2 regions of the Gordonia paraffinivorans genome follow, and region 2 is predicted to be linked to the other one. Evidence: riboswitches for the same ligand, from Rfam matches in the RefSeq annotation. Region 2 holds a riboswitch; the other holds the start of a gene.
What was found. Region 2 has a riboswitch for cyclic di-AMP ahead of E1P53_RS06315 (C40 family peptidase). Riboswitches for the same ligand answer to the same signal wherever they lie in the genome.
Positions count from the first base shown of each region.

Region 1: it holds a riboswitch for cyclic di-AMP, as region 2 does, so the genes downstream of both, E1P53_RS17255 (transglycosylase family protein) here and E1P53_RS06315 (C40 family peptidase) in region 2, are expected to answer to the same signal.

Region 1 covers NZ_CAACYD010000007.1:922,491-938,233, reverse strand. The annotation lists gene E1P53_RS17310 (acyl-CoA dehydrogenase family protein) at 1-351, opposite strand, end outside; gene E1P53_RS17305 (TetR/AcrR family transcriptional regulator) at 478-1,068, shown strand; gene E1P53_RS17300 (sacsin N-terminal ATP-binding-like domain-containing protein) at 1,158-3,908, opposite strand; gene E1P53_RS17295 (DUF3027 domain-containing protein) at 3,926-4,714, opposite strand; gene E1P53_RS17290 (MFS transporter) at 4,802-6,793, shown strand; gene E1P53_RS17285 (DUF2771 family protein) at 6,790-7,326, shown strand; gene E1P53_RS20965 (cold-shock protein) at 7,402-7,815, opposite strand; gene E1P53_RS17275 (hypothetical protein) at 8,045-8,254, shown strand; gene E1P53_RS17270 (flavin reductase family protein) at 8,262-8,807, shown strand; gene moaA (GTP 3',8-cyclase MoaA) at 8,821-9,912, shown strand; gene E1P53_RS17260 (MoaD/ThiS family protein) at 9,924-10,172, shown strand; cyclic di-AMP (ydaO/yuaA leader) riboswitch at 10,427-10,623, shown strand; gene E1P53_RS17255 (transglycosylase family protein) at 10,630-11,268, shown strand; gene E1P53_RS17250 (molybdenum cofactor biosynthesis protein MoaE) at 11,401-11,832, opposite strand; gene E1P53_RS17245 (MogA/MoaB family molybdenum cofactor biosynthesis protein) at 11,925-12,410, opposite strand; gene moaC (cyclic pyranopterin monophosphate synthase MoaC) at 12,407-12,937, opposite strand; gene E1P53_RS17235 (hypothetical protein) at 12,943-13,149, opposite strand; gene E1P53_RS17230 (protein kinase domain-containing protein) at 13,395-15,743, shown strand, end outside.
Region 2 covers NZ_CAACYD010000005.1:910,775-926,517, reverse strand. The annotation lists gene ctaC (aa3-type cytochrome oxidase subunit II) at 1-690, shown strand, start outside; gene E1P53_RS06370 (cytochrome c oxidase subunit 4) at 693-1,109, shown strand; gene E1P53_RS06365 (bifunctional phosphatase PAP2/diacylglycerol kinase family protein) at 1,234-2,745, opposite strand; gene qcrB (cytochrome bc1 complex cytochrome b subunit) at 2,899-4,518, opposite strand; gene qcrA (cytochrome bc1 complex Rieske iron-sulfur subunit) at 4,515-5,672, opposite strand; gene qcrC (cytochrome bc1 complex diheme cytochrome c subunit) at 5,669-6,520, opposite strand; gene ctaE (aa3-type cytochrome oxidase subunit III) at 6,640-7,251, opposite strand; gene E1P53_RS06340 (hypothetical protein) at 7,410-7,895, shown strand; gene trpD (anthranilate phosphoribosyltransferase) at 7,918-8,994, shown strand; gene E1P53_RS06330 (Lrp/AsnC family transcriptional regulator) at 9,074-9,352, opposite strand; gene E1P53_RS06325 (DEDD exonuclease domain-containing protein) at 9,349-11,187, opposite strand; cyclic di-AMP (ydaO/yuaA leader) riboswitch at 11,804-12,037, shown strand; gene E1P53_RS06315 (C40 family peptidase) at 12,055-12,732, shown strand; gene E1P53_RS06310 (C40 family peptidase) at 12,887-13,966, shown strand; gene E1P53_RS06305 (gluzincin family metallopeptidase) at 13,976-15,406, shown strand; gene E1P53_RS06300 (glycosyltransferase family 4 protein) at 15,406-15,743, shown strand, end outside.

The sequences.
Region 1 (15,743 bases), on a different contig from region 2:
CAACAGGTCCGGGAGCCACTTCTCCTTCTGCTCCTCGGTGCCGAAGTTGAACAGCGGATGACTCGCGAGTCCGTGCACGCTCACCGCGACGGCGACCGATGCCCAGCGCGCGCCGAGCTCTTCGAGGACCTGCAGGTACACCTCGTACGGCTGGCCGCCGCCATCCCATTCCGTCGGGTACGGCAGGCCGAGCAGGCCCGCCTCACCCAGCTCGGCGAAGAGGCCCTCGGGGTACTTGCGCTGCTTCTCGTACTCGGAGGCGATCGGCGCCATCCGCTTGTCGGCGATGTCGCGGACCAGCGCGATCAGGTCGCGGGCCTCGTCGTTGGGAAGTAGACGGTCGACCGGCATCGGAACCTCCATGTTCACAGCGTTCAGGTAACTGAACTAGTACTCAAGTCCTCTGCACAGTACTATTTCGGCAGCCGTCCGTACAGCCACGGTGGTCGTGGGTCGGGTGAGGGAGGAGGTGGCCGCGTGCCGCGCGAGGGATTCGCCACGCGTCGTCGTGCCGCGTTGTTCGACGCCCTGCTCGAGCTGATCCTGCGGGACGGCTTCGCCCACCTGTCCATCGCCGACATCGCCACCGAGCTGCGCTGTTCCAAGTCGACGCTGTACACGCTCGCGGCGAGCAAGGAGCAGCTGGTGACGGCCACCGTGACCCACTTCTTCCGCACCGCGACCGAGCAGGTCGAGGCACGGGTCGTGGCGGCCGAGGGCCCCCGCGAGGCCGTCATCGCCTACCTGGTGGCGGTCGGCGAGGCCCTGTCCCCGGCGTCGGAGGCGTTCATGCGCGACCTGGACGCCTTCGCGCCCACCCGAGCCCTCTACGAGCTCAACACCCGTGCGGCCGCCACCCGCGTGCAGGAGCTGATCGCCGAAGGCGTGGCGGCGGGCGAGTTCCGCAACGTGAACGCGGCATTCGCCGCCGACCTCGCCGCGTCGATGATGAGCCGAATCCAGCGTCGCGAGGTCCATGCCGCGACGGGACTCGACGACGCCGCGGCCTACCGGCAGCTGGCATCGATCCTCACCGCGGGAATCGATGCGGCCGGCGACAGTTCCTGAGACCGCGGTTCGCCGGTTCTCACCGCCCGGAAAGCACTCCCGCGGAACGCTTTCCGCCCGGGAACGAGCCCTCGGCCCGACTGTCCTGTTCAGCGACCTCGACGCTCGAGGTGCGTCACGCCGGCGGCGTCGACCCACCACCGCACGCGGACCTCGCGCGGAGATCCGCCGTCGGACACCGTGATCCACAGCTCGTCGTGCAACCGCACCTCACCGCGCGGTATTTCCACCCCACGTTCGGCGGTGAACCGCACCGCTTCCGGGTGTGCCCAGGTGACCGCGTCGCCCGGTTCGGCGACGCTCGCCCCGTACTCCTCGGAGGCCAGCGGCAGGTCGAGCAGGGTCGCGAGCACCTCGGCGTCCGCCGGGTTCACCGTCGGACCGGAGAGCACCGCCTCGTCGTCCGGCAGCGCCTGCAGGAACCACGCCTCGTCGACGACGACAGCGCGATCGGACACCGCGCCGGACAGCGTCCGCACCCGTTCCGGCACCTCGACGTCGGCGGGGTCGACGACACCGGACCGGCACGCCGCCACCACCGCGGCGTGCACGAGCACCGCCGCCCCTGCCGCGATCTCCCGGTCGGCCGACCCCAGCCTGGTCAGAAGCAGCGCGGCGTCGTCGGCGGTGTCGGGCTCGAGCCGGGCGAGCGCACCGACCAGGGCGTCGGCGTGTGGATGCTCGAGCGGGTCGACGATCCCGGCGAGGATGTCGTCCGACGGCGCACGGTACTCCCCCAGGAGCAGCCCGTCGATCTCGGCGTTCCGGCGCAGCCACCACGCGGTGTAACCGTCACGATCGGCCAGCAGGGGTGCGATCTCCTCGTCGGTGGCGAGCATCGTCAGCGCCTCCGGCCAGCGGCCCTCGTCGACGAGGTCGAGATCGCGTACCGCCCGCAGGCTCTCGGGAGCCTCGGGGAGGGAGTCCCACCAGTCCTCCTCGTCGGGCAGGTCGTGATCGGGCCCGACGGGCAACGCGTCCTCGACGACGAGGAATCCCCATCCGACACCGAGACGACGCAGCTCGTCGGCGCCGCATCCGGCGACGACGTCGTCGGCGACCACCCCGAACGGATGGTCCTCGACGAGCACGTCGAGCAGCGGGCTGTCCGGGAGCAGCAGCTCGTCGGCGGGGCGGAGTTCGCCCTCGGTGTCACGCAACGGCAACTCCGCGAGCCACGGCGGCACCGCGGCGTCGGGGTCGGCGCGGAGCACGGCGCAGATCTCGGCGGCCAGGCCGTCGTCGTCGATCCCGTCGAGATCGACATCGGCCACCAGCGTCCGCAACGCCGGGTCCGCGAGCGCGTCGGCCACCGTGAGTTGCCCGACCCCGAGCCGTTCCAGCAGCGGGTGGCGGGCGTCGGGGTGCACGGTGGGGATCCAGCGCATGGGCGTGGCGATGCGGTCGCTGACGAACAGCCCGCGCGCCCCGATGGAGATCCGGCCGTCCGACCTCGGGACCGGCAACGCGCCCAGTTCCTCGACCTCGCGCCCGGTCGAGACCAGCGGGGCGAGCGCGTCGTACAGGTCATGCCACCACGACGGCTCGTGCTGCAACCCGACGAGCCGCTCGGCGAGCGCGGCGAGCCCCAGCTCCTCGACCCCGAGCCGTCCGAGTGTCGGAAGATGTTGCGCCATCGAGAGATCGGGGTGAACGAGATCGCCGAAGTGCTCGCCGAGCAGATCCGCGAGGCGGTCGGTGAGCCCGACGAGGACGACCGCGCGGGAGGGGATCAGCTCGCCGCCGTCGGCGGCCGGCAGCCACGCCGCGTCCCGGAGCTGCGCTCGCACCGCCTCGATGAGCCGTGCGTCATCCCGGTTGCGCGCGAGATGGAGCTCCGGCACGAGCTCCACGCGCCGTGCCGGCTCGACGATCCGGACGAGATCCACGTATCCGACTGCGGCATCGGCGATCTCGGCACCGGGATGCAGGTGTCGCCGGTCCGGGGTCAGCGGTAGGTCGGTGATACAGCGGCAGGGCAGACTCAACTCGATGTCGGTGGGGGTCGGCGCACGCAGCACGTCATGCTCGGGCGGGACGCCGTCGGCCTCGACGAGCCACCGTGTGCCACCCCGGGCGACCTCGAGCCATCGCCGCGCCGAACGGTCGCCGTCCTCGCCCACGGTCACCGCGACGACCGAGGCGACCGCATCCGGGTCGTCGAGCTCGGGACCCGGCGTCCGCTCCACCCGCACGTCCACACCGGAGATCGTGATCCGTTGCAGCGCTGACAATTCCACGACGAGGTCGGGCGCCTGCGCGATCATCGCCGCCAGCAGCGGGGCCGCCGGCTCACGCAGGTGCAGGACCACCTCGGTGTCGAAGTCGGGGGCCGGTCGGGCGTCGGTGGGCCAGACGAGGCGCAGGGTGGGCACCGAGGAGTCGTCGACGGGGATCCCCGCCGCGCGGACCGCATCCAGGGTCCGCTCACGATCGAAGACGATCGACCCCGACCTCGATCTCACCTCGACGCGGTCGGAAACCGTTGCGGTGGCGGTGAACCCGACCCCGAATCGGCCGATCTGCCCCTCGGCGGGCGCCTTGGCGGACACCCGCAGCGCCGCCAGCGAGCGCACACCTTCGACGGTCAGCGGCGCGCCGGTGTTGGCGACATGCAGTTCGTCGCCGTCGGCCCACACCTCGAGGTGGCCGGCGACACCGGCGGCGGCCGCCGCGTCGGCGGCGTTGGCCGCGAGTTCGGTGAGCAGCCGGTCACGGTAACCGACCGTGACCAGATCGGATTCGGCCGCCGCGTCCTCGGCGAGCCTGGTGGGCGATGCGGCCCAGGCGTCCAGGGTCGCGGTCCGCAGGGATGCGGTGCCGAACGGATCGGCGCTCATCGGACGCGCGGTGTCGTTCAGGAACGGGCCGGTTCGGCGTCGCGGGCGAACTCGATGATCTCCAGCGCACCGTCGTCGTAGGCGTCATAGGCGGGCGAACCCTCGCCCTTCGGCGCCTCGACGTCGGAGTGCGCACCGCAGCCGTACTCGGCCGAGACGACGTGGCCGTCGGCCGCGTATTCGTTCGTGCAGGCGCCGAACGCGGCACGCAGGGCACCGGACAGCGGGACGAAGAATCCACAGGTGCAGCACTTGTACGGTGCGGCCTGCGCCATGTCCGAACCCGGACCGTACTCACCGTCGTACCAGCGCTGCGCGGTCTCGAGGCGCCCCTCGTAGCTCAGCAGACGACGCCGCCCGAGGCCGATCTCACCGACCACCTGGCCGACGTCGTCCGGGTCCGGCGACTCCGAGTGGAAGCGGAACTCGTCGGCGGTGTCGACGTGGTTGGGGACCAGCCGGGGATCGTCGGGCTCGGCGGCCAGCAGGTCGCCGGGCGCGAGGTCGCCGGAGGCGACCCGGTCGGCCCACGGAACCCACGGCGGCGCCAGCAGCGCACCCTCGCCGGGCAGCAGCACGATCTCGCTGAGAGTGATCTCATCGGTGCCGGGCGCACCCGCCAGCACCACACACCACTGCCACCCGCGGTAGCCTGCGAGCTCGGCGTCGAAGTAATGTGCGGCCGCCCATTCGCCCTCGGCGACGCTGCGCCGGTGAGCGCCGGGCTGTTGGCCTTCCTCGACCAGCGCGGCACGAGCGATGTCGACAGCCGCGAGCAGTCGTCCGCCGTCACTTACGTCAGTCACGGTTCCAGTGTGCAATATCGTCGACGTGGGCCACACAACCGACCCGCTTCAAGCGTCACCGGGCGCAGATGAGGAACAATCGACATCGTGATCCCACGGAGTTCCCGACACGACGAGGGGCGCGGGACCCCCAGGGGTCCGGCGAACCAGCACGGTCAACCGCCACCCGCCGACCGCGGCCGGCGGTCCGCACCTCACCCCGGTTCGGCGAACTATCCGGCCGACGAGACCCGGCAGATGCGGTCGCGTCGTCCCGCGCCCGGCTGGGGCCCTTCGGGCAACCCGGGGCCGGGACGTAACGCCTATCTCCCGCCGCCGACGCACAACCCCCACCTGCCTCCGCTCGACGACCGCCACCAGCCGCCGTCGGACGAGTCCGCCACCCGGGCGATGCCGAACGACCGCGATCCGCGCGCGCCGAAGAAGCTGACGGTGATGCGAGTGGCCGCGATGCGCAGCCGCGAGCTGACGAGCAAGGGCATCGGCAAGATCTACAAGGCCGCCACGGCCGACGGGGCCGACCAGTCGGGCCTGACCGCGCTCACCCTCCCGGTGATCGCGAACTTCGCCGCCGACGCCGCCATGGCCGTCGCGCTGGCCAACACCCTGTTCTTCGCCGCGGCGACCGGCGAGTCCAAGACGAACGTCGCGCTGTACCTGGCGCTGACGATCGCACCGTTCGCGCTCATCGCGCCGCTGATCGGCCCGCTGCTCGATCGCCTGCAGCGGGGGCGTCGGATCGCGATGGCGACGACCTTCGGCCTGCGCGTCGTGCTGGCCCTGCTGATCATGTCGAACGTCCAGTGGAACGACGTCAAACAGCAGCTCGAGTACGACCCGTGGGTGCTCTATCCCTGTGCCCTCGGCCTGCTGGTCCTCTCGAAATCGTTCGGCGTGCTGAAGTCGGCGGTCACCCCGCGCGTGGTGCCACCGACCATCGACCTGCCGCGGGTGAACTCCCGTCTGACCACGTTCGGCCTGATCGGCGGCACCATCGTCGGCGGCGCGCTCGCCGCACTCGTCGAGATGGTGCTCGGCAAGCTCCTGCCGCTGCACCTGCCCGGCGCGATGCTGTGGCTGGCGATCGTCGCGGCGGCCGGCGCCTACCTGTGCATGCGGATCCCGTCGTGGGTAGAGGTCACCGAGGGCGAGATCCCGACGACCATCACCTACCACGGCGAACCGGCCCGGACCTCGGTCCCCGAACACGAGCCGACCAGTGCCCGCGAGGGCGCGAAGATGCTGGCGGCGAAGATGCGTCAGCCCCTCGGCCGCACCGTCGTCGCGGGCCTGTGGGGCAACGGCACCATCCGCATCCTCACCGGCTTCCTGACCCTGTTCGTGGCCTTCTACGCCAAGGCGCAGCAGGGCAACGCCTCCGACTGGACGCAGCTGCTGCTCCTCGGCCTCGTCGGCGCCGCAGCGGGCGTGGGCAACGCGATCGGCAACGGCGTGGGCACCCGGCTGGAGCTGAAGAACCCGCCGAACGTGATCGTGTGGTCGACGGCCGCCTGCTTCGTCGTCGCGGTCCTCGCCGCGATCTTCGGCAACATCATGATGGCCGCGGTCGCCGCGCTGATCGCCTCGGGCACCAGCGCGATCGGCAAGGTCTGCCTGGACTCGTCGATCCAGGACGACCTGCCCGACGAGTCGCGCGCCTCGGCGTTCGGGCGTTCGGAGACGGTGCTGCAGCTGTCGTGGGTGTTCGGCGCGTCGCTGGGCGTGCTGCTGCCGCCGACGCTGTGGATCGGCTTCACCGTGGTGTCGGTCCTGCTGGGCCTGGGACTTCTGCAGACGGTGATGACCACCCGCGGGTCGTCGCTGGTGCCGGGCCTCGGCGGACGCCGCCCGGACCACGCGGCCCCGACCGTCTCCTTCCGCGCGGCCGGCACCGAGTCCCGCTCACACGCCGATTCCCGGTCACGTGCCGACGGTCCGGGCACCCGCCGCGCCGGCCCCGGATCGGCACCGACCCGGCCCCACACGCAGCGTCCGACGACCGCGCGCATGCCGTCGACCGCCCACTTCGAGAACCCGGGTGACCACACCCCCGATCAGACAGGACATCGCCTACCGTGATCAGCAGTGGTGAGAAGAAGGCCCTTTCCATCATCGCGGCGGTGGTCGTGGTGTTCGTGGTCGTCGTCGCGACGTCGGTGTTCCTCCTGACCCGCAACAGCGACAAGGAGCACGAGCCCTACCTGCACATCGCTGTCGGCAGCGACCTCTACACCGTGGAGCCGGCCCGGTGGTGCGACCTGTTCCTGGAGAAGTGCGCCCCGGCGGCCGACCAACCGCAACGCCCGACGCCCCGCGTGCCCGTGCCGGTCGGCGAGACCATCCTGCTGACCGTCTCGGCCGAGATCGCCGAATCCCCCTGGCGCCTACAGACCGTCTACTGGGTTCCCGGCGCGGGCATCGACGAGGACGAGGACAAGTTCGACGCGGGCACGACCCACTCGGTGCCGCTCCGATCCACCCCGGAGAAGATCCTGGTCGGCATCACCGTCCTGCCGCCGTCGGGCGTCTTCATCGGGGACAACGTCACCTACGACCGCGGGGTCCTCACCGCCGACACCTCACCGGCCGACTTCCAGCAGATCGTCGACTGACCGCGAAGGCACCGAGAAAGCGAAGAGCCGCGCACCGGATGTGTCCGGGCGCGGCTCTCGTCTCGTCAGAGCGGACTACCGCTCGAGTTCGCGTGCCACCGCGCGCACGACCTCGGAGATCCGGTGCGCGGTCTTGCGATCCGGAAAACGGCCCTTGCGCAGGTCCGGCTGGATCTTGGTCTCGAGGAGGGTGATCAGGTCGGCGACCATGCCGTGCAGCTCGTCCGGCGAGTGCCGCTTGGCGTCCTTGCGCGCGGCCTCGCGGACGTTCTTGGCGACGCTCGGCGCCGGATCCAGGATCGTCACCGTGAGGGCCTGCGGACCCCGACGCCCCGCGGCCATGCCGAACTCGACGCGCTGACCGGGCTTGAGTGCCTCGACCCCGTCGGGCAGTGCGGATGCACGGACGTAGACGTCCTCGCCGTCCTCCTGCGAGAGGAAGCCGAAACCCTTGTCCGCGTCGTACCACTTCACCTTGCCGGTCGGCACTGTGATCACCCTCATCTGTGTCGTTGATCCGCGAGAGATCAGCCTGTCACAACAAAAGACGCCATCACCCATCGCAGCAGCCCCACGGCGGGATTCCGTTCGGGGCCCAGACGGATGCAAGGCGTCTGCGCGACCATCGTAGCCAACGGGCCACCATGCGGTCACACCATTACCGTGCCGAACTCCTTCGCGGCGTCGCCGTGCGCGGCGTTGGACTACCGTAGAGGCCATGCAGAAGACGACGTCCCCGCGGTTGCTGCAGGCCGCAGTGATTGTTTTCGCGATCGGACTGGTCGCTCTCGTGGCACTGTTCGTGACCCCGTTGGTGACCGGCGGCGACACCGCCCCGACCGCCGTCTACCTGCTGACAATGTGTGCGCCGCTGGGTTTTCTGCTCGGCCTCGTGCACGCACTCCGTACCGGACGCCGAGCCAGGTGAGGACCCCGTGACCGCGACCATCGACACCATCCCAGATCTCGCCCCAGTCTCCGACTCGAAGGCCCTGCGGGCGGCCTACAGCTGCTTCCCGTCGGGGGTCGTGGCGGTGTGCACCCGGCGGGGCGAGGGAGATTCGGCCACGCTGATCGGAATGGCGGCGAGCTCGTTCACGACGGTCTCCCTGGACCCTCCGCTGGTGTCGGTGTGCGTGCAGAACACGTCGAGCACGTGGCCGCTGATCCGTACCGCGCCGGCCATCGGCGTGAGCGTGTTCGCGGGTCACCAGACCGACCTGTGCAAGCAGCTCGCCGGCCCCGCAGAGCACCGTTTCGCCGGCATCACCCCGCTGACGACGGAGAAGGGCGCAGTCTTCGTGCCCCACGCGGCCGCGCACCTGTCCTGCACGATCCACAACGAGATCCAGGCCGGCGACCACACCGTCGTGCTGCTCGAGATCGACACCCTGCGGGCCGACCCGGGCGTGGAGCCGCTCGTCTTCCACGCCAGCACCTTCCGGGCGCTCGAGGCCCGCAAGGAGCCGAACGCCACGTGACCGACAGGTCGTCATGAGCACGGTCGGGCTGGGAATCCCGGCGCCCCGCCCGTCGTCGGCCGGTGCGCCGACCGCCGGCGTGCCCTCCGACGGGCCGCTGCGCGACACCTTCGGCCGGGTGGCGAGGGATCTGCGCGTGTCGGTGACCGACCGCTGCAATCTGCGCTGCACGTACTGCATGCCTGCCGAGGGTCTGGACTGGATGCCCGGCGATTCGGTCCTGACGACCGGCGAGTTCATCCGCGTGCTGACCGTCGCCGTGCGCGACCTCGGCATCGAACGCATCCGCTTCACCGGCGGCGAACCGCTGCTGCGTCGCGACCTCGAGGAGATCATCGCCGCGGTCGCCGGCCTCCCGTCGCGTCCCGAGATCGCGATGACCACCAACGGACTCGGCCTCACCAGGCGGATCGACGGGCTCGTCGCCGCCGGACTGCAGCGGATCAACATCTCCCTCGACACCGTCGACCGGGAACGCTTTGCCGAGATCACCCGCCGCGACCGCCTCGACGACGTCCTCGCCGGCCTGGCCGCGGCCAAGCGCGCCGGGCTCGACCCGGTGAAGGTCAACGCCGTGGTTCCCGACCGCGCGGATCTCGGCGCTCTCCCCGATCTCCTCGCCTACTGCCTGGATCACGGCTACGAGCTCCGCATCATCGAGCAGATGCCACTCGACGCCGATCACGCCTGGCAACGGGCCCGGATGGTGACCGCCGACGAGATCCTCGCGACGCTGCGCACCCGGTTCACCCTGCTGCCCGATCCGGCCCCGCGCGGAAGCGCCCCGGCCGCCACGTGGGTCGTCGACGGGCACCGGACGCCGCGCGGCCCGGCGAGGGTCGGGGTGATCGCCTCGGTGACGCGTCCGTTCTGCGGCGACTGCGACCGCACCCGGCTCACCGCCGACGGTTCGTTGCGCAACTGCCTGTTCGCGACGTCGGAGTCCGACGTGCGTACCGTCCTGCGGACGTTGCCGGACGAGGAGATCGACGCCGCGATCGCCGCAATCTGGCGCGGCGACATGTGGCGCAAGGCCGCCGGCCACGAGGTGAACGCCGACGGCTATCGGCAGCCCGACCGGCCGATGTCGGCGATCGGCGGATAGGCTCGCAGCCCATGCAGCTCACCGTCCGATTCTTCGCCGCGGCGCGCGCGGCGGCCGGCACCGACGAGACCGTCGTCGACGTCGCCACGTCGACGACCCTGGGCGAGCTGGAGACGCAGCTGGCCCGCGGCAACGACGAACTTCGCAAGGTTCTCGATCGGTGCTCGTACCTGCGCGACGAGATCGCGCTCACCGACCGTTCACAACAGCTCGGCACCTGCACGACGCTGGATGTTCTTCCCCCGTTCGCCGGTGGCTGACACTACAGTTCACTTGTGACCTTCGTCACATAACGGACGGGTAACGAGATGGGCACGGGAACGCATCCACCCCGATGAACTGCGATGACGCCGATAGTTGGTCGAGAGACCAGGTTTCGACGCGAAAATCGGTTGCGCACAAGCAGGTGAATCGCTCGATCGAACGACGTACTGTACGAAGCGACCTTCTCGAAGGTCACGGTAAGGAAACAAGACATACGTCCTGCCGGCCGCGCCGAGCCTCGCTCCGCCGGTAGGGACGACCGCAAGAATCTAGGAGCGAGGACGGGGGACCCACCTCATCCCCTGAGACCGGGCACCGACCAGGTGCCCTTGGGGTTAAGTCCCGGGCGCAGAACCGCGGTTAACACTCCGCGGCGACGCACCGGGGCCGAGCAGCCTCTCGCTCGAACCCGACAGCTGACTTCGTAGGCGCGTGGAGAGAGGAAACTGATCTATGTCCGGACGTCATCGCAAGCAGACGACCAGCTCTACCACCAAGACCATCACCAAGGTCGCGCTCACCGGCGCTGTCCTCGGCGGCGGTGCCGCTCTCCTGGGCACCGGTACCGCCAACGCCGCCACCGACGCCGAGTGGAATCAGGTCGCGCAGTGCGAGTCCGGCGGCAACTGGGCCATCAACACCGGCAACGGTTACCACGGCGGCCTGCAGTTCTCGCCGAGCACCTGGACCGCACACGGCGGCGGCGAGTTCGCCCCGACCGCCGACCAGGCCACCCGCGAGGAGCAGATCGTCGTCGCCGAGCGCGTGCTCGCCAACCAGGGCAAGGGCGCCTGGCCGACCTGCGGCACCGTCCTGTCGGGTCACACCCCGCGGACCGCTCCCACCGATGTCCCGGCTCCCAAGTCGATCGCCCCGCAGCTCGACGGCAACGGCAGCTTCAGCTTCGTGAAGGCCCCCGAGGCCAAGAGCACCGAGGACGTGGCCAACCTGGTCACCGACGCGCTCACCGAGGCCGGCGTGAGCCCCGAGGTCAAGAACCTCTGGAATGCCGCCAAGAACAGCGGTGTGTCGCTGAGCCCCGACCAGATCAAGTTGTTCAACGACAACAAGCACCTGCTGCCCAATCCCTGATCTGTGACAGCTTCCTGATCTGCAGCGGCGCGGACACGATCCGCGCCCGCAGAGGGACCCAGACGAAGGGCCCCGCACGTTGATCGATCTCCGTGCGGGGCCCTTTTCCAATTCTGCGGGTCGGTAGGCGACCTACGCCGAGTTGATCCACTCCTCGGTGCCGTCGCCGTAGAACTGGTGCTTCCACACCGGCAGGCGATCCTTGACCTCGTCGACGAGCCGGGAGCAGGTCTCGAAGGCCGCGCGACGATGATCGGCCGCCACCGCCACCACGAACGCCACATCCCCGATCCGGAGCGCGCCGATCCGGTGCGACACCGCGACCGCCCGGACCCCGTCGACGTCGGACACCTCCTCGACGACCTCGGCGAGCACCTTCGGCGCCGTCGGGTGTCCGGAGTAGTCGAGCGCGGTGACGGTACGGCCGCCGTCGTGATCGCGAACCGTGCCGACGAATCCGACCACCGCGCCGGCCTTCCCGCCGGCGGCCTCGGCGACCATCGCCTCGTGCTCGGCCAGCGAGATCGGTTGCTCGGACACCGCGGTGTGCACGACTACGGTCATCGGTGAATCCTGTTCTGTCTGGGAAAGTGCGGGACGTCGCTGGAGGAGGGGTCCGGTCCTCAGAGGCCGGAGGCGTCAGAGAGCCGAATGCGTCAGTGATCCGAGCCACGGATCTGCTCGAGAGCATGGTGTACGACCCCGGCGAGAACGCCGAGACCGTCGCGGACACCGCCGGTCGACCCTGGCAGGTTCACCACCAGCGTGGCCCCCGCAACGCCCGCGACGCCGCGGGACAACACCGCCGTGGGCACCTGGGGCAGCCCGGCGGCCCGGATGGCGTCGGCGAGGCCGGGGATCTCGAAGTCGAGCACCGTGCGGGTCTGCTCGGGGGTGCGATCGGTGGGCGACAACCCGGTCCCGCCGGTCGTGAGGACGAGGTCGATGCCGTCGGAGATCGCGGCGCGCAGGGCGACCCCGACCGGTGGCCCGTCGGGGACGACGACACGGCCGTCGACGTCGAACCCCTGCTCGGTGAGCCAGGTCTCGATGACGGGCCCGGTCCGATCCTCGTAGACGCCGGTGGCCGCGCGGGTCGAGGCGACGACGACCCGCGCGCGGCGGGGTTCGGCGGACGTCATGATCCGGACGGCGACTCGTCCCGGAACCAGTCGCCGGATTTTCCGCCGGTCTTCTGCAGCAACCGGATTCCGTCCATCCGGGCGTTCCGGTCGACGGCCTTGACCATGTCGTGGAGTGTGAGCCCGGTGACCGCGACCGCGGTCAGGGCCTCCATCTCGACGCCCGTCTGGCCGGAGGTGGCGACGGTCGCGATGACGTCGATGGTGTCGGCACCGATGGCGAAGTCGATCTCCACCGAGGACAACGCCAGTTGATGGCAGAGCGGGATCAGCTCGTCGGTGCGCTTGGCCGCCATGATCCCGGCGATGCGCGCGGTCGCGAGCACATCTCCCTTGGGCAGCTTCGCCTCGCTGAGGAGTCCGATGACCTCGGAGGTGGTGTGGAAGGTGCCGCCGGCGACGGCACGACGCTTCGTCGTCGCCTTGTCGCCGACGTCGACCATCCGGGCCGAGCCCGTGCTGTCGATGTGGGTCAGGCCGGTGTCATCGCGTCGGTCCGCCCCGCCGTCAGTCCGGGAGGCCGGCATCGGCGTCAGCGGTTGACGACGGTCTTCGGCTGGACGAAGGGCAGCTCGTCCGCCGGGATCGGGAACTCCGTGTCGCCGAACGGCGACAGGGCGCCCGAGATGTCGGTGGCGAACTCGGAGACCGCGTGGTCGAGGACCTCGCCGTCGGCGGTCCTCGGCCAGCCGTTGTCGACGTAATGCTTCTTGCCGGTGTCACCACTGTTGTTTGCCACGGGAGCATTGTGCCACGGCGGTCACGACCGGGTGGTGACGAGTCCGGGGCGTGGCACGCGAACGCGGGAGGCCGGCGCGTCGGCACAGCTCACCGGCCCGCTGCCGCCCTCATCGAGAGCCGCCACGAGCACGAATACCGCGAAGGATTCATCCGGTCGGGAGATGACCAAGAGGGTCCCGGAACGGATACCGTCCCAGCGTAGACCCCGAAACACCCCCCGTCTCCGAGGAAAGAGGTGTCGCCGTGCCGCTGAGTCCGGGCACCCACATCGCCGGCTACCGCGTGATCTCCCAGCTGGGGGCAGGCGGCATGGGCGAGGTCTATCTGGTGGAGAACCTGCAGCTCGAGCGACGCGAGGCGCTCAAGGTGATCTCGTCGGCGGTCGCCGCGCAGCCGGGGTTCGCACAGCGCTTCACCAACGAGGCCAAGACCACCGCGAAGCTCGACCACCGCAGCATCATCACCATCTACCAGTACGGCATCGCCGACGGTTCGCCGTGGTTCTCGATGAGTTATGTGGACGGCAAGGACCTCACCGAGGAGCGCCTGACGCCGGCCGAGGTCGCCGACGTGGTCGAACAGGTCGCCGACGCCCTGGACTACGCGCACCGGCACCACATCGTGCATCGCGACATCAAACCCGCCAACATCCTCGTGACGCGCGACCCCGCGACGCATGCCGTCGACCGCGCGCTCGTCCTCGACTTCGGCATCGCCAAGCTCGCCGGCTCGGCCAACCTGACCGGCACCCACTCGTTCATCGGCACCGTCGCCTTCTCGGCCCCCGAGACGCTCGAGGGCGCTGATGCCACACCGCGATCGGACCAGTACTCGCTCGCGTGCACGGCGTACGCCCTGCTCGCCGGCCAGCCGCCGTTCGTCGGACCGTCCGAGCCCTCGGTGATGCTCGGACACATCCAGCGCCCGGTGCCCCCGATCGGGCAGTTGCGCGGCGACCTCGCCCATCTCGACCCGGTGTTCCAGCGCGCGCTCGCCAAGGACCCGGCCGCACGGTATCCCGACTGCCGCAGCTTCGCGGCCGCGCTGCGGGAGGCCGTGGAGGCCACTGCCTCGGCCGGACAGACGATCGCCGCGCCGGTGTCTCCGCCCCCGGTCGTCGGAGGCGCCGGGGTCGGGTCCGGCGCGCAGCAACCGTTCGGCCGGCCCTTCGGCGGGTACACGCCACCGCCGGCACCTGCTGCGGCCGGACCGTCGGGTCCGGGGGCCATGGTGAACGGACCGTCGGGTCCCCAGCCCGTGGTGAACGGACCGTCCGGTCCGGGCGCGGTCGTCAACGGACCTTCGGGTCCACAGCCGACGATGGCGGCATCGGGGCCGCAGCCGGCGATGGGCGCGGATGTGAACCGGTCCGGCCCGCAACCGTTGTTCGACTCGCAGCCGGGATATGCGGCCTCGCAGCCGGTACCGACGCCGACCGCGCCGAAGAAGAAGCGCACCGGCCTGATCGTCGCCGGCGTACTCGGTGCGGTGCTCGTCCTGGTGGCCGGCGCGATCGCCGGCGTCGCGGTCCTCGGCGGGGACGACGATCCGCCGCCCGCCACCGTCGCGCAACCACTGGTCAGCACCAACTTCGGGTCCAGTTGCGCGGTCGTCGGGGGCAAGGTCTATTGCTGGGGCCTCAACAGCACCGGCCAACTCGGCAACGGCACGGTCGAGCCGCACGCGCGCCCCGAGGTCGTCGGCGGCGTCGCCGACGCGACCATGGTGGCCGTCGGCGGCTATCTGACCGGCGACAACTCCTACGTCGGAACCGGATGTGCGATCACCACCACCGGCGAGGCGTACTGCTGGGGCAACAACAACTACGGCGAGGTCGGCGACGGCACCGACGGCGAACCGGTCGAGGACGCGATCCGGGTCCGCGGACTGACCGACGTGAAGGCGATCTCCACCGGCTGGGGCACCACCTGCGCGGTCGTGGGCACCGACGCCTATTGCTGGGGCAACAACGAGTACGGCCAGCTCGGCATCGGCGACGCCACCGAGAGGACGTCGAGGCCCCAGAAGGTGTCGGGACTGGGCAAGGTCACCGACATCTCGACCGCCTACGGCACCACGTGCGCGGTCTCCGACGGCAGCGCCTACTGCTGGGGCAACAACGACACCGGGGCGATCGGCGACGGCAGCACCAAGGCGCGGTCGACGCCGGTGAAGGTCGACGGCCTCGACGACGTCACCGACATCGCGGTCGGCGGCTACCACGAGTCTGCGCCCGACGACGACAACGACCCGTCCACCAACACCAGCAACTACTTCCAGACCACCTGTGCGGTGGCCGGCGGAGAAGCCCATTGCTGGGGCGCCAACCGGTACGGGCAGCTCGGCGACAACACCACCGACTCCCGCAAGACGCCGACGAAGGTCGCCGACCTGACCGACGTCACCGCGATCTCGACCGACTGGGGATCGACCTGCGCGATCGCCGGAACCAGGGCGTACTGCTGGGGCGACGACGACCGCAACCAGCTCGGCTCCAACGGCGGCGCCACCCGCGTCCCCCGGGAGATCATCAACATCGCCGACGTGACCTCGATCGCCACCGGCAACGGCACCTCGTGCGCGATGGCATCG
Region 2 (15,743 bases):
AACTGGAAGTTCGGCTACAACAAGGTCATCTTCGACGACGGCACCACCTACAACGGCTTCGAGGCCGACGGCAACCCGTTCCAGCTGCAGGCGCAGCGCGACGACGAGGTCGAGGCCGAGCCCGAGGTCGAGGGTGAGCACGGCGGCGAGCTGCCCGGTCCCGCCGGCGGTCGCGACGATGACATCCGCGACTACCTGAAGTTCAACAAGATCGAGACCGTCGGCACCTCGACCGAGATCCCGGTTCTGGTCCTGCCGACCGGCAAGCGCATCGAGTTCGACCTCGCGTCGGGCGACGTGATCCACTCGTTCTGGGTCCCGGAGTTCCTGTACAAGCGCGACGTCCTGCCGTTCCCCAAGGAGAACGCCAGCGACCCGATCTTCCAGATCAGCTCGATCGATCGCACCGGCGCCTTCGTGGGCCGCTGCGCCGAGATGTGCGGCACCTACCACTCGATGATGAACTTCGAGATCCGCGCGGTGTCGCCCGAGGACTTCGAGTCCTACATCCGCTTCCGCCAGGCCAACCCGAAGGCCACCAACGCCGAGGCGCTGCAGGCCATCTGCCAGGTCCCGGGTTCGGTCGTGACGGCTCCGTTCGACACCCGCCGCAAGAGCGACGGCTCGGCGACCGCCACCGGCAACCCGAATGACACGACCCTCCCCAACTGCACCAAGAAGGAGAGCTGACGATGAAGATCGAGGCCCGCATCTTTGAGATGCTCACCGCCTTCTTCGCGCTGGCCGGCGTCGCCTACACCATCTTCACGGTGTTCACCTCCAAGGGCATCGAGTGGGTCGGCGTCGTGGGTCTGTTCTTCGCGGGCGGCCTGACCCTCATCGCCGGCACGTTCTTCCGCTTTGTGTCGCGTCGCGTGGAGATCCGCCCCGAGGACTACGAGGATGCCGAGATCGAGGACGGCGCAGGCGAGCTGGGCTTCTTCAGCCCGCACTCCTGGTGGCCGATCCTGATCGCGCTCGGCGCGGCGATGTTCGCCGTCGGCTTCGCGAGCGCCAACTTCTGGCTCGCGATCTTCGCGGTGGTCGTGATCATGGGCACCGCGGCCGGACTCGTCTTCGAGTACCACGTCGGTCCCGAGAAGCACTGACACACTCTCAGAGCATCAGCGAAAGACGCCCCCACCGTCTCGGTGGGGGCGTCTTTCGTATGCGGGGCCATGGGGGTGGTGTCCGAAACCTCGGGGAGCTGCCCTCCCGGGGCCGAAGAGAGCCTCAGAGGACCTGCGCGGGCCGACAGACGACCAGCTTGCGATAGTCCACGCGTAATCGGGCCTCGGTGAGCGTCTGCTCGACCTCGCCGTCGTGCGACAGCGCGATCGGGCCGTCCACGCTCCGGAAGGCGAACTCGGGGACCTGCATCTCGTGATAGAGCCGCGAGCGCTGCAGCTGCCCGGCGGCCAGCGCGGCGAACAGCCGGACCGTCGACCGATTCCCGCCGGCTTCGAGGTAGCGGACGTCGAGTAGACCGTCGTCGAGTCGGAGACGCCGCGTCGGCACGAATCCGGTCGGCTGGTAGACCGAGTTCCCGAGAAGGAACAGCGAGACCTCGCTCACCCGCCCGTCCACCTCTATCCGGACGCTCGGGTCCTTTCGGAGCACGCGGAAGACCGCGGTGGCGGTCGCCAGGGGACGGCTGATCCGATGACGCAACCGTTCGCGGACCCGGACGAAGTGCGGGTGAGCGCCCACGCTGGCCGTGTTGAGGATGAGTCGAGAATCGTTGAGCCACACGACGTCGACGCGTGAGCCCGAACCCGAGGCCACCGCCGCGACGGTGTCGGACACCGTCGCACATCCGATGTCGCGCGCGAAGTGGTTGAACGTGCCGGCGGGGAACACCGCGAGCGGAATCCCGGCGCCGATCGCCTCGGCCGCAGCGGAGGCCACGGTGCCGTCGCCGCCGGCGACCCCGAGCACCTCGGCCCTCGACGCCGCGTCGGCCATGACCGCGGGCACGTCGTCGGCGTCCCCGAGCTCGACGATCTCGGCGGCGGGGAGCGCCGCGCGGATCTCGGCCAGGACGCGGCGTCCCTCGCCGTCCGCGGACGCCGGATTCACCACGACGACGAGACCCCGTCCGTCCGGGCGCGCGCCGGTGTCGACGATCCACGGATCGGCAAGCGACAGCGAGGGTTCGGTGATGGGCGGGACGATCCGAGCGCCGATCGTGGCGATCGTGGCACCGATGCCCAGGCCGATGACGACGTCGCCTGGGTAGTGTGCGCCCGTCGCGATGCGGGACAGGCCGACGAGCCCCGCCAGAGCAGACAGGAGTAGCCCGGCGGGCGGGCTCTCGATGGCGACGCCGACCGCGAAAGCCGCTGCGCTGGCGGAGTGTCCGGACGGCAGGGAGTTGGACGTCGGTTGCCGGCGCCCTCGGCGGGGGAGCGGGATCAGCCCCGGAGAAGGCCGCGCACGGCGTCGGATCCGCTTGGCGCCCTGATTGGTCACCAGGCTCGTCACCGCCAGCGACGCCATCCCTCGAGCCGCACCGCGTTGCAGGGACGGTCGACCGGACATCGCGAGGCCGGCGGCGATCGCCATCCAGAGCTTCGAGTGATCGGCGGCCCGGGACAGCACCGGCATGGTCGTGTCGAGCAGCGGGCTGGGCGAGCGGGCGATGCTCTCGTAGATCTCGGCGTCGAGGGCACCGAGGCCCCTGACCATCTGGGAGAGCCCGCGTGCCGGGAGCCGAAACGACGCCGTGTTGCCTGGACCGCGCATGGCGTCCACGGTGCCACAAACGGACGAGGGCGGCGGGCAGACGGTGGGGTAGGGGAGGGGGTGCTCCTCACCGCTGACAACGAACGGGACAGAAAAGAGAACGGGCCGCCGGCACCAGAGGTGCGCGACGGCCCGTTCTCGTGGGTCTCGCTGTCAGTCGAGCGGGTTGCCACCCTTCGCCTGCAGCTCGCGGAGCGCCTTCCGCTCTTCGGCCTCGAGCTCGTGCTCGAATTCGACGTTACGGATCTGTTCGTCCGCAGGGTCGGCGACCATGAGCGAACCCGTGCCCGGGGCGCCGGCGGAGCCGAGCTTGTTCATGCGCTTCGGCAGGGCAGCACCCTCGTAGGGGAGCGGGATCGGGTGTCCGTGGTCGTCGACCGGGCCGAGCGGCTGGTGGACCTCGATGTAGGCACCCTGCGGCAGGCGCTTGATGATGCCGGTCTCGATGCCGTGGGCCAGGACCTCGCGGTCGCTGCGCTGGAGTGCGATCGCCCAGCGGTAGGCGATGAAGTACACCAGCGGCGGCAGCACGATCAGGCCGATGCGGCCGATCCACGTGGTCGCGTTCAGCGAGATGTCGAACTTCAGCGCGATGACGTCGTTCATACAGCTCAGCGTGAGCAGGATGTAGAACGCGAAGGCCATCGCGCCGATCGCCGTACGGACCGGGGTGTCACGCGGACGCTGCAGCAGGTTGTGGTGAGCGTCGTCGCCGGTCAGCTTCTTCTCGATCCACGGGTAGGCGAACATCAGGACGAACATGATCGTGATGATCAGGACGACCCAGTTCGACATCGGGACCGTGTAGTTGCCCAGGTAGAGCTCCCACGCCGGGAACATACGGATCAGACCGTCGGTCCACATCATGTAGATGTCGGGCTGCGAACCCGCCGAGACCTGTGCCGGGTTGTACGGGCCGATGTTCCAGACCGGGTTGATCTGGAAGACGCCGGCCATGATGGCGAGCACACCGGTGACGAACGCGAACATCGCGCCGCCCTTGGCCGCGAAGACCGGCATGATCCGAACGCCGACGACGTTCTTCTCGGTGCGGCCGGGGCCGGGGAACTGGGTGTGCTTCTGGTACCAGACCAGCGCCAGGTGGGCGCCGATCAGGGCCAGGATGATGCCCGGGAACAGCAGGATGTGCAGGACGTACAGGCGCGGGATGATGATGTCGCCGGGGAAGTCGCCGCCGAACAGCGCCCAGTGGATCCAGGTACCGACGACCGGGATGCCGAGGACGATGCCGGACATCGCGGCGCGGACGCCGGTACCCGACAGCAGGTCGTCGGGGAGCGAGTACCCGAAGAAGCCCTCGAACATCGCCAGGATCAGCAGCAGGCAGCCGATGATCCAGTTCGCCTCACGCGGGCGGCGGAACGCACCGGTGAAGAAGATGCGCGCCATGTGGATGATGATCGACGCCGCGAACAGCAGGGCCGCCCAGTGGTGGATCTGGCGGACGAACAGACCGCCGCGCACCTCGAAGGACAGGTCCAGCGTGGTCTCGTAGGCGCGGGTCATCATGACGCCGTTGAGCGGCTGGTAGGCGCCGTCGTAGACCACATGGGTCATCGACGGGTCGAAAAACAGGGTGAGGTAGACACCCGAGATCAGCAGGATGATGAAGCTGTAGAGCGCGACCTCACCGAGCATGAACGACCAGTGGGTGGGGAACACCTTGTTGATCTGGCGTCGCATGCCCGCGGCGAGGTGATACCGCGAGTCAACTTCCTCGGCCTGTGTGCCGAGACGGTCGGCGATGGTCATGACTTACGCTCCCAGAATGCCGGTCCGACGGGCTCGATGAAGTCGCCTGCAGCAACGAGGTAGCCCTCGTTGTTCACCGTGATCGGCAGCTGTGCCAGGGCGCGGGCGGCGGGGCCGAAGATCGGCTTGCCGTACTCGATCGCACTGAACTGCGACTGGTGGCAGGGACACAGGATGATGTTGGTCCGCTGTTCGTACAGCGAGGCCGGGCACCCGAGGTGGCTGCAGACCTTCGTGTAGGCGAAGTAGTCGCCGTAGTTGAAGCTCTCCTGGCCCTTGCGCTTGACGGCGCGGGCCGCATCCTCCGGGCGGAGGCGGATGAGCATGACGGGGTTGCGGACCTCGTGCAGACTCTCCATCAGCTTGTGGCGGGAGTGCTCGGTCTCTCCGAAGCCGTCCGAGCGACGCCACGGGAAGACGGTCTCCATGCCGCCGGCGTCGAGGTCCTCCGGGCGGACCAAGGCGACCTGGTACGGGTTGCCGGTGTCACGACGCAGGTAGACGGTCTCGTTCGGGTCTTCCGGCGAGTTGTAGATCGGCGACCAGCCGGAGTGCCACAGCGGGGCGTCGCCGCGCTTGGCCCACGGGTTCTTGATGAAGCCGCCGATGCCGGCGATGAGGCCGGTGAGGGCGAGAGCGCCCAGACCGAAGCCGGCGGTGCCGAGGATCATCTTGCGACGGCCGAGGGTCGAGGTGGTCCCCGTGTCCTGCAGCAGCGCGACGATGGTCTTCTTGTCGACCTCGGCCGAGCCGCCGTCGTGGCGGTCCTGCACCGAGATCTCGGCGGGGATCAGCTTCTTGGTGATCAGGATCAGCGCGATGCCGATCGAGAGCACCGAGAGACCGAAGGTCACGCCCAGAAGGGGAGTGTTGACCGTGTACCACCAGTAGTCCGGGTCGTCCGGAAGGGCGAATTCCCAGTGGTTGAAGAGGAAGATGCCCAGGCACGCGAGAGCCGAGACGCCGGCGAGGGCGAACCAGAAGGCGATCTGGCGCTCGGCGCGCTTCTCTGCCTTGGTTCCCTCGACGGGGTACCGCTTGGCCCGGTGAATGATCTCGACACCGTCGAGATTGGTACCGAGCTTGACGAGCTCCTCGGTGCTCATCTGCTCCAGCTCGTCCCTCGACGGGACGTCCTTGCCACTGCCGCTCATGCTCGAGATCCAATCCACATGGCGCCTGCGACGATGGCGACGACGCCGACGAACCACATCACCATGCCCTCGCTGACGGGACCGAAGCCACCGAGGCCGAAACCGCCGCTGGGGTTTGCCTCGGTCACGTACTTGACGTAGGCGATGATGTCTTTCTTCTCATCCGGATTGAGCTGACGGTTCGAGAACTTCGGCATGTTCTGCGGACCGGTCAGCATCGCGGTGTAGATCTGCGCCTCGTCGACGCCGTCGAGGTTCGGTGCGAACTTGCCCGACGACAGGGCGCCGCCACGACCGGTGAAGTTGTGGCAGGACGCGCAGTTGAGGCGGAACAGCTCACTACCGCGGGCGATGCTGTCGCCACGCAGCGAACCCTCGGCGATCTCACCGTTGGCGTCACGCGGGGCACGGGGGCCACCGCCCTCGGCCTGGATGAAGGCGCCGAGCTGGTCGATCTGCTCGGTGGTGAACTTGGCGGGCTTGCGCTGCGCCTGTGCCTCACCACGGGCGGCCGGCATACGGCCGGTCGAGACCTGGAAGTACACGGCTGCGTCGCCGACGCCGAGCAGGGCGGGACCACGATCGGGCACACCCTGGAGGTTCGCGCCGTGGCAGGTGATGCACGAGGTCTCGTAGAGCTTGCGACCATCGTCGATCATGGCGGCGTTGCTCTCGTCGGCCACCGCGACCTGGGGGTCGGGGGTCAGAACCGAGGCGAGCACGCCGGCCATGACCAGACCGGCCAGGAGCAAGATGGTGCCGCTTGCACGTCGACGGAGCTTGCGTCGGGCCTTGGCGCGGCGGGCGTCGGTGCCGCTATCCGACGGTCGCGGTGGAGATGAACTCATCTGTGACTCTCTACTAAGCGGGACGGACTGATTCTTCTAGAGCTGGTTGCGCTGTGCGTTCGACAGGCGAGGTGCGCTCTGCTGCGGGCGTGGCCGCGAGGTGCGCGGGGTTGCCGGCGTCATCGGATGAAGTAGATCGTGACGAACAGTCCGATCCAGACGATGTCGACGAAGTGCCAGTAGTAGGAGACAACGATTGCGGCGGTTGCCTGCGCCGGGGTGAACTTCGAGAGCTTGGTGCGGATGAGCAGGTAGATGAATGCCACGAGACCGCCGATGACGTGCAGGCCGTGGAAGCCGGTCGCCATGTAGAAGACGGAACCGTACGCGCTCGAGCTGAGGGTCGTGCCCTCGTGCACCAGGGCGAAGTACTCGAAGATCTGGCCACCCACGAAGAAGGCACCCATCACGAACGTGATGATGTACCAGCGTCGGAGGCCGAAGACGTCACCCCTCTCGGCGGCGAACACGCCCATCTGGCAGGTGACCGACGACAGGATCAGGACCGTCGTCACCGGGATGGCGAGGGCCAGATTCAAGTGCGTCGGGGGCATCGGCCAGCCGACTGCGGAGTTGGCCCGGGCGACGAAGTACATCGCGAAGAGGCCAGCGAAGAACATGAGCTCACTGGACAGCCACACGATCGTGCCGACGCTGACCATGTTGGGACGGTTCAGCGAATGGACGCGCGAGGTGATGGCTGTTCCTGAGGTACCTACGGCGCTTGTCACAAGTGAAGTATGACGGTTCGTAGTAAGCGGTGACCACCCGGGTCGGAAATTGGGGGCTTATTTCTCTCTCCCCGCAGGTCGGGGGCCTGTCGGATGGGTTCCCGGCGTGTCTCGACGGCCGGTTCGCGGGCTCGGGGCCGGTGGCTACCGTGGGGGTCATGTCGAGTTCGGATGTCTCCGGTCCACGGGATCTCAACGGGCGGGTGGTCCGTCAGGGGCGCCTGGCCCGCCTGACGGCGAGGTTACGGGGCGGTTCGTCGTCGAAGCCGCTGGAACTGGCGGACGAGGTGGTCGTCGTCGCCGAATCCGACGACGACGCGGTCGCCAGTTCCACCGCGCTCGAGGGGTCGGACTGGCGGGCCGACGACGAGGTGATCCTCCGGCACGACCTCGAGCTGCCCTCGAACCGGGTGCAGGAGGCCGCGGAACTGGCGTCGCTCGACGGCTACGTGCGGATCCACGACGACAGGTGGGGGCCGCTGCCGGACGCGGCTGTCGCCGGACACGAGATGCTCGTGCTGGCGCGGGTGCAGACGCTCGACGCCCTGCATCTGTCCCAGGAGCGCTCCCGGATGGCCAGCCTCGGGTCCCGCCACGGCGGCATCGCGCGGCGGTGGGCCGTCCTTCAGCGTCCCGCGGGCTGATCGGGCATTAGGCTCAATGCCTGTGAACACCGCACAGCCCGCCTTCACCTGGCCGCAGATCCTCGGCAAGATCACCGACCGCATCGACCTGACCGCCGAGGAGGCGGGCTGGGCGATGAACGAGATCATGACCGACAGCGCGACCGGCGCCCAGATCGCCGCATTCGGCGTCGGGGTCAAGATGAAGGGCGCCGCGCCGACCGAGCTGGTGGGCCTCGCGCAGACGATGCTGGAACATGCGACGCTGGTCGACGTGTCGCGGCCCGCCGTGGACGTGGTCGGGACCGGCGGCGACCGTTCCCACACGGTCAACATCTCGACGATGACCTCGATCGTCATCGCCGCCGCCGGCATCCCGGTGGTCAAGCACGGCAATCGCGCCGCGTCGTCGAAGAGCGGCGGGGCCGACGTCCTCGAGGCGCTCGGCGTGGACATCTCGCTGCCGGCGCAGGGCGTGGCGCGCTGTGTCGAGGAACTCGGCATCGGATTCTGCTTCGCCCCGGTCTTCCATCCGGCGTTCCGGTTCACCGGCCCGCCGCGCAAGGAGATCGGCATCCCGACCGTGTTCAACGTGCTCGGCCCGCTGACCAACCCGGCGCGCCCGCGCAGCGGCCTGATCGGGTGCGCCTTCACCGACCTCGCGCCGGTGCTGGCCCAGGCCTTCGCCGACCGCGGCAACACGGCCCTGATCGTCCGGGGCGACGACGGCCTCGACGAGCTGACCACGACGTCGACCTCGACGGTGTGGCAGGTCGTCGGCGGTGAGGTCAACCAGCTGACCGTCGACCCGGCCGATCTCGGTATCGCACGCGTCGAACTGTCGGCCCTGCAGGGCGGCGACGCGGCCGCGAACGCCGTGATCGCGCGTGAATTGTTCGCCGGCACAACCGGTCCCGTGCGTGATGCGGTGCTGCTCAACGCGGCCGGCGCGATCGTCGCCTTCGAACAGACGGCTCCGATGACCTCGGCGGAGCTGGCCGCCGCGCTCGACGCGGCCCGCGGCCGCGCCGCCGAGGCCGTCGACTCCGGGGCGGCGGCGGAACTGCTCGACCGCTGGTCGATGCTGTCGACGCGCATTGCCGCGGAGCTGCGCGACTGACCGACCACGCAGACGCGCGCCTGATCGCCGCGTAGGCGACGGGATCAGGCGTTGCGCCGGCGAGAACTGTTGTGCGAGATCAGTTCTCGCCGATGGAGAAGCCGCCCTCGACGTCCGAGCTGGAGTAGCTGCGGAACGCGATGTGGGTGGCGCTCTTCACCACGCCCGGGAGCCGGTTGATCTTGCCGGTCACGACCGTGGCGATCTGCTCGTGATCGCGGACCCGGACCTTCGCGATGAGGTCGACGTCGCCCGCGCACGAGTACACCTCTTCGACGCCCGGGATGTCGGCGACGGCCTGCGCGGTCTCCGGGATCTGATGGATGTCGGCCTGGATGAGGACGATGGCAGTGATCATGGCGCAAGCCTAGTGGCCGGCCGCCCGCTGCTCGGGGAGCGCGGCGCGGTCCGTGGCGTCCGGTGCGGGGCCGAGAGCGCCTCGCGGGCCGCCTGCGACCACGTGCGGCGGCGCTCGGCGCATCCGGCGGGCAACGCGATCGGGTCCGTGGAGGACACGATGCGCGCCCCCGGCTCGGTGATCCAGCGATAGATCAGGGCCACCTCCTCGGCCGGCGCGCCTCGTAGCGGCCCCGGGGCCGGGATGACCGTCTCCGCCGACGCGACGAGGGCGTCGACGACCGGCATGGGGGACACCCCGCGCCGCGCCCGCCCGGCGGCCGCAAGGCGTCCGTGGCGGACCACGGCGAAGTGCCAGCCGCGCTCGTCGTCGGGGCGGGCGACGACGATCTCGGCGACTGCGCAGAGAGCGGCCAGGCGCTGGCACCGGGCGAGGGCGTCGATCGTCAGGGCGAGCCGATCGCGGAGCCGGGCGGCGGTCTCGAACATCTGGGCCTCGGCGAGGTCGGTCAGTCTCTCGGTGAGGCGGTCGAGCAGATCGTCGGCCTCGCCGCGCATCAGCCGCCGTGCGGCGGTGACGCGGGGCAGGTAGTCGGGAACGGTCTGCGGCCGTGCGGCGGCCGCATGACAGCCGCCGGGGCGCCAGACGCCGTCCTCGGCCGGGCACCAGTGGTGGCTCGACGCACCGAGGCGTGTGGTGCACGTCCGCAGGCCGGCCGCCGCGGCGATCACGTCGGCCACGGTCGCGGCGTCGTTGCGGTTGGCGATCGGGCCGATTGACTCGTCGGTGGGGGTGCGCCCGACCTTCAGGCGCGGGAAGCGCTCCTCGGTCAGGGTGACCCACCAGCCCTTGTGGGGCTGCGTCGACCTCCGGTTGTAGGCCGGGGCGTGCGCGGCGAGGAGCCGCAGCTCGCGCACGGCGGCCTCGAGCGCGTGGGAGCACTCGACGACGTCCACGCGCCTGGCCAGCAGGACCATCTCCGCGATACGGCGCCGCGGATCGCTGCCGTTGAAATAGGAGAGGACGCGACGACGCAGGTCCACCGCGGTCCCGACATAGAGGACCTCGTCGGCGGGGCCGCGGAAGAGATAGACGCCCGGTCGCGAGGGCACGTGGTCGGCGAGATGCCGCTTGGCGCGGAGTCGGGGGTCGGTGCGGGGGAGATAGGAGGTGAGGTCCCCGACCGTCGATATGCCCTGGTTGCCGACGCGCTCGAGGAGCTTGTGGAAGACCTCTACGGTGGCGCGGGCGTCGTCGAGCGCCCGGTGGGTGGGGCGGACCGAGACCCGGAACAACTCGGCGAGGTGGCCGAGCCTCACCGTGGGCGCCTCGTCGCGCGAGAGGATGCGCCGCGCCATCGTCACCGTGCACAGGCTGAGGCTGAACGGCCAGTCCAGGTGCAGGCGGAGCGCGTTCTGACGCAGGAATCCCATGTCGAAGCGTGCGTTGTGGGCGACGAGGATCGCGCCGCGGGCGAATTCGAGGAAGGCCGGCAGCACCGACTCGATGCGCGGCGCGTCGGTGACCATCGCGGTCGTGATTCCGGTGAGGGTGACGATCTGCGGCGGGATGGGACGCCCCGGGTCGACGAGAGTGGCGAACTCGCCGATGACCTCTCCGCCGCGGACCTTGACCGCGCCGATCTCGGTGATCCGGTCGTTGGCCGGGTCGGAGCCGGTGGTCTCGAGGTCGACGACGACGAGTGTGGTGTCGAACAGGGCGCGGTCGCTGAACTCGCCGGCGGATGCGTCGGGACCGGCGGCCCCGTCGGCAGCCTCCAGATCGGCGAAGGTGAGTTGCCCGGACGGGGATGCTTCTCCTCCTGTACGCGTCACCCGGCGAACACTAGTTCGACCCACCGACAGGCTGGAGTTCCAGTTTCGGTGTTACGCGTGTGACTGGTGAGTCGAACACTGTGCGAATGGTTTTGTCGGTGGCGGGTCCTAGTCTCCTCGGCGAGGTGAGAGCGCGCCGTGTCGTCTGCGGCGAACGCCGCCGCCGACCCGCCCGAGACGGGCCCGGATGGGCCCGGACGGCCAGATGAGATGGAGATCACACGATGCACGTCGACTGCGCCAGCTGCCCGGCCCGTCCCGTCGCCTGTGACGGATGCATGATGACGGTCCTGTTCGGCCCTCCGAGCTGGGACGATGTCCCGGTGCGAGGTGGAGCTACGGTAACGGCTGCACCCCTCGACGACGATGCCGAGCTGGACCTCGCGATCGGCGTCTTCGAGAATGCTGCATTGATCACACCTGCCGCTGCACGATCTGCAAGAGGGGCCAAAGTCCCACGTCAGAGGGCTTTCCGGGTCATCTCGTCGGCGGATTTGCGGGCAGGCTGATAACACGGCGTCCCGCGCCCGTCGGTCGCCTAGTGGACAGGGCGCCCACGATTTCGTAACCTTTCCGAGACCTTTGCGGAGCGTCCCGCTTCAACAGAAGTGGTCCGCACAAGTCGCCGCCTAATCGCCCTCGCGGGCGAACCGGGGAACCACTTACTTCGGGGCAGGGTGGTCAGCGTTTGCCCACGGGCATGACCTGCTGACACCAGTTCCGAATCGGGGTGAATCGCGTCGACGCGTATGCGTGTCCTCTCGGGGACACGCCTGTGCCGAAAACGCGTAGGGCCACTCTTCCGGCCCGAACCCGACAGCTAACTCGGTCGGCGGTCGAGGGAGAATTTGAAGGAGAACTCGCTTCGTGGCCAAACATCGTTTGGAAACCCCCAATCGCGGGAGCAAGGCCGCCAAGAAGGCGGTGATCGCCGGATCGATCACGCTCGGTTCGCTCGCCGCCGCCGGCGCCGGACCCGCTCTCGCCGCACCGGTGCACACCCCGCTCGGCACCTTCGAGATGCCGGCCCTGCCCGGTGACGAGAAGGCCCCGAAGGCCAAGCCGGTTGCCAAGGCGCCTGCGGCCACGGTCGAGATCCCGAACCTCGGGCAGTTCACCATCCCGGGCGTCGACCAGAACCAGATCCCGCAGCAGTTCCGTCCCAACGGTGGCGGAATCAAGAACTTCGGCCGGCCGCAGCTGAGCGTCGGCGAGAAGGCCGTCAAGGCCGCCGAGAGCAAGATCGGCTCCCCGTACTCCTACGGCGCGGCCGGCCCGAACGCCTTCGACTGCTCGGGCCTCGTCTACTGGTCCTACAAGCAGGCCGGCAAGACCATCCCGCGCGACAGCTACGGTCAGCTCGGCGGCGGTCGTCCGGTCTCCCTCGCCGAGGCCAAGCCCGGCGACGTGATGATCTTCAACGGTGGCGGCCACGCCGGCATCTACGTCGGCAACGGCATGTTCGTGCACTCCTCCACCTACGGCGTCCCGGTCAAGCGCGACGCAGTCAAGGAGTGGCAGCTCACGGGCATCCGCCGCTACTGACATCAACTGAACAACGAGCACGGACTGGGCGGATCGCGAGCTGGTGGCGGTCCGCCCGATCCGGTCCTCGGGGCCGAAACGACGCCGGAGGGGTTCGGGGGAGAACCATGATGGTGGTCCTGGGGAAACGAGCGGTAGAGGAGTGAGAAGGATCGTGCATTCCGGGGAGGGGCGAGTGAGCGCATCACGTCCACGCACACGATCGGGTCCGCTGACGCTCGTCGCATGCCTGTTGGCGGCCCTCGTCGCCGTCATCCCGCTCGTCGCCGGTGGTACCGGCCGCGTCGCCGCGGCGCCCGGACAGTCGTCGGATCAGCTGCTCGAGCGCTACAAGAAGCTCGGCGACGAGGCCGAGAAGACCACCGAGGCGATGCACAACGCCAAGATCGAGTACGACAAGCAGCGCGACATCGTCGCCACGGCCAAGAAGGCCGCGGCCGACGCGCAGGCGAAACTCGATCACAGCCGTGCGCAGCTGAAGGATCGTCAGGACCGCGTCGACGCCATCGTGCGTGCCAGCTACCAGGGTGCGCGGGTGAGCGGACTCTACGCCGTGATGGTCAGTGACTCCCCGCAGGCCCTCCTCGACCAGATGTCGGGCCTGGACATGATCGCCCGCCAGGCCTCGGCCGACCTCACCGCGGTCAAGAAGATGCGCGCGCAGACCGAGTCCGCCAAGAAGGACGCCGAGGCGAAGGCCCTCACGGCCTCTGAGGCCGTCTCCCGCGCCGAGCGTGTGCGTGGGGAGTTGCAGGCCAAGCAGGCCGATCTGCAGATGCAGGCCATCAAGATCCGGGCCATGTACCAGGCGATGACCGGCAAGCAGCTCGCTGCGCTCCGCGGTCAGAGCTTCGACTTCGACCCGCGACTGGTCCCCAAGGGCACGGCCCCGGCGCTCATCGCGGTCAACGCCGCCCTGACGCGTCTCGGCGACCCCTACGTGTGGGGCGCCACCGGTCCGCATGCGTTCGACTGTTCGGGTCTGATGGTCTGGGCCTACAAGCAGGCCGGCAAGACGATCCCGCGGTCGAGCCAGGCCCAGATGGCCGGCGGGACCCCGGTGTCGCGCGAGGACATGAAGCCCGGCGATCTGGTCATCTACTACCCGGACGCCCACCACGTCGGCATGTACATCGGCGAGGGCTACGTCATCCACGCCTCGACCTTCGGCGTACCGGTCAAGATCGAGCCGGTCGACGAGGCCGGCCCGTTCAACTCCGCCCGACGGTTCTAGAATCCTCTGGTGCTCTCACCCCGTGGGCGGTCGGGCCCGATGCTCGCGCCCCCGGTCCTGCTGCTGACCGGAGTTCTCGTCGTCACCGGTGCGCTCGCCGGATGCTCCGACGCCACGGATTCCGGTTCGGCGGCCTCGTCCTCGGCGGTCGCGTCGTCGACGACGACCGCGAACATCTACGAGCAGCAGCGCGCCGAGGGCGTGACGCGCCTGCTCGACGCGCTCACCGAGTCGATCACCTCCGGTGACGAGCGCGAGGTCGGCCGGCTCCTCGACGCCGCGGCCACGACGGACTTCCGCGACCGGTTCGAGACCGCGGCCGCCAACCTCCGCACCAGCGGTCCCTCGTCGGGCGGGGGAGCAGGCGCGGCGGACTCCGGCCCGCTGCGGTTCGCCCGATTCCGGTATCAACTGGCTCCCACCGAGGAGGCCGAGACGCTGGTTCCCGCGGCGATCCAGGATCGACTCGTCGCCGCCGGCAGCTCGGATGCCTGGGTCGCCCCGGTGGAGCTGCGATACGCGCTGGGAGGGCAACGGGCCCCGGGTGTCGACGAGCCCGAGGTGGTCGTGGCGACCCAGTTCGTGGTGGCACGCTACGGCGACGAGTGGAAGCTCGTGGGCGACTCCGCACTCCTGGACGCCGATCCCACTCCGGTCCAGTTGTGGGAGCTGCCCGGACTCGCCGCCTCCGACGCGCCCACCGCGGGAGGAACGTCGGTGATCGCCTCGTATCCCGAGACCTCGACGACGGTTCGGTCGCTGCGCCGCCAGCTACCCGGGGCCGTCGACGCGGTCACCGCGTTCTGGGGCCCGGACTGGCAACGACGCGCCGTCCTGGTCACCACCGCCGAGGCGGGGCAGTTCGAGGCCCTCGTGGCCCGGTCCCGAGGCGTGACCGGAACCGCCGCGGCGGCAACGATATTCAGCCGGGTCGACTTCCCGCAGCGAATCGCGACCGGCCAGCGGGTCGTCTTCACGCCGGCTGCCAACGACCTTGCCGAGCCGACGCTCGCGGTCGTGCTGCGCCATGAACTCACCCATGTCGCGGCACGGACGCAGACGGCGTTCGACGCGCCCCTGTGGATCACCGAGGGCGTCGCCGAGTACGTGGGGCGCAAGGGCACCTATCGTCGTCTCGCCGACGCCGCTCCCGACCTCGCGGCGGCGGTGCGTGCCGGTGCGACACCGGACGGGCTCCCCGACGACGCGATGTTCGCGACGAACGGGCCGTCCTCACAGATCGCCTATCAGAGCGCGTGGTCGGTGGCGGCATATGTCGCCGACCGCTACGGCGAGGCCCGGCTGAAGAAGCTCTATCTGGGCGTCGCGGAGAGCGCACAGCCCGAGCGCCGGGATGCCGCGATCCGCTCGGCCCTGGGCGTCGATCGCACGCAGCTCGTCGCCGACTGGCGTCGCTGGCTCGACGGGCAGGTCGGATGATGCCCCGAACACTGTTGATCACCAACGACTTCCCGCCGCGCCCCGGCGGAATCCAGTCGTATCTGGAGAATCTGGTCGACCTGCTGCCGCCGGAGGACGTCGTCGTCTACGCGCCGCGCTGGCGGGGTCGCTCGCACGTCGAGTACGACGCCCGGGCGCCCTACACGGTGTACCGGCATCCCACGACCCTGATGCTGCCCACGCCGTTCGTCGCCCGCCGGGCGGCGCAGATCATCCGGGACGAGGAGATCTCGACGGTCTGGTTCGGGGCGGCGGCACCGCTGGCGGTGTTGGCGCCGCTGATGCGGCGCGCCGGCGCACAGCGCGTCCTGGCGAG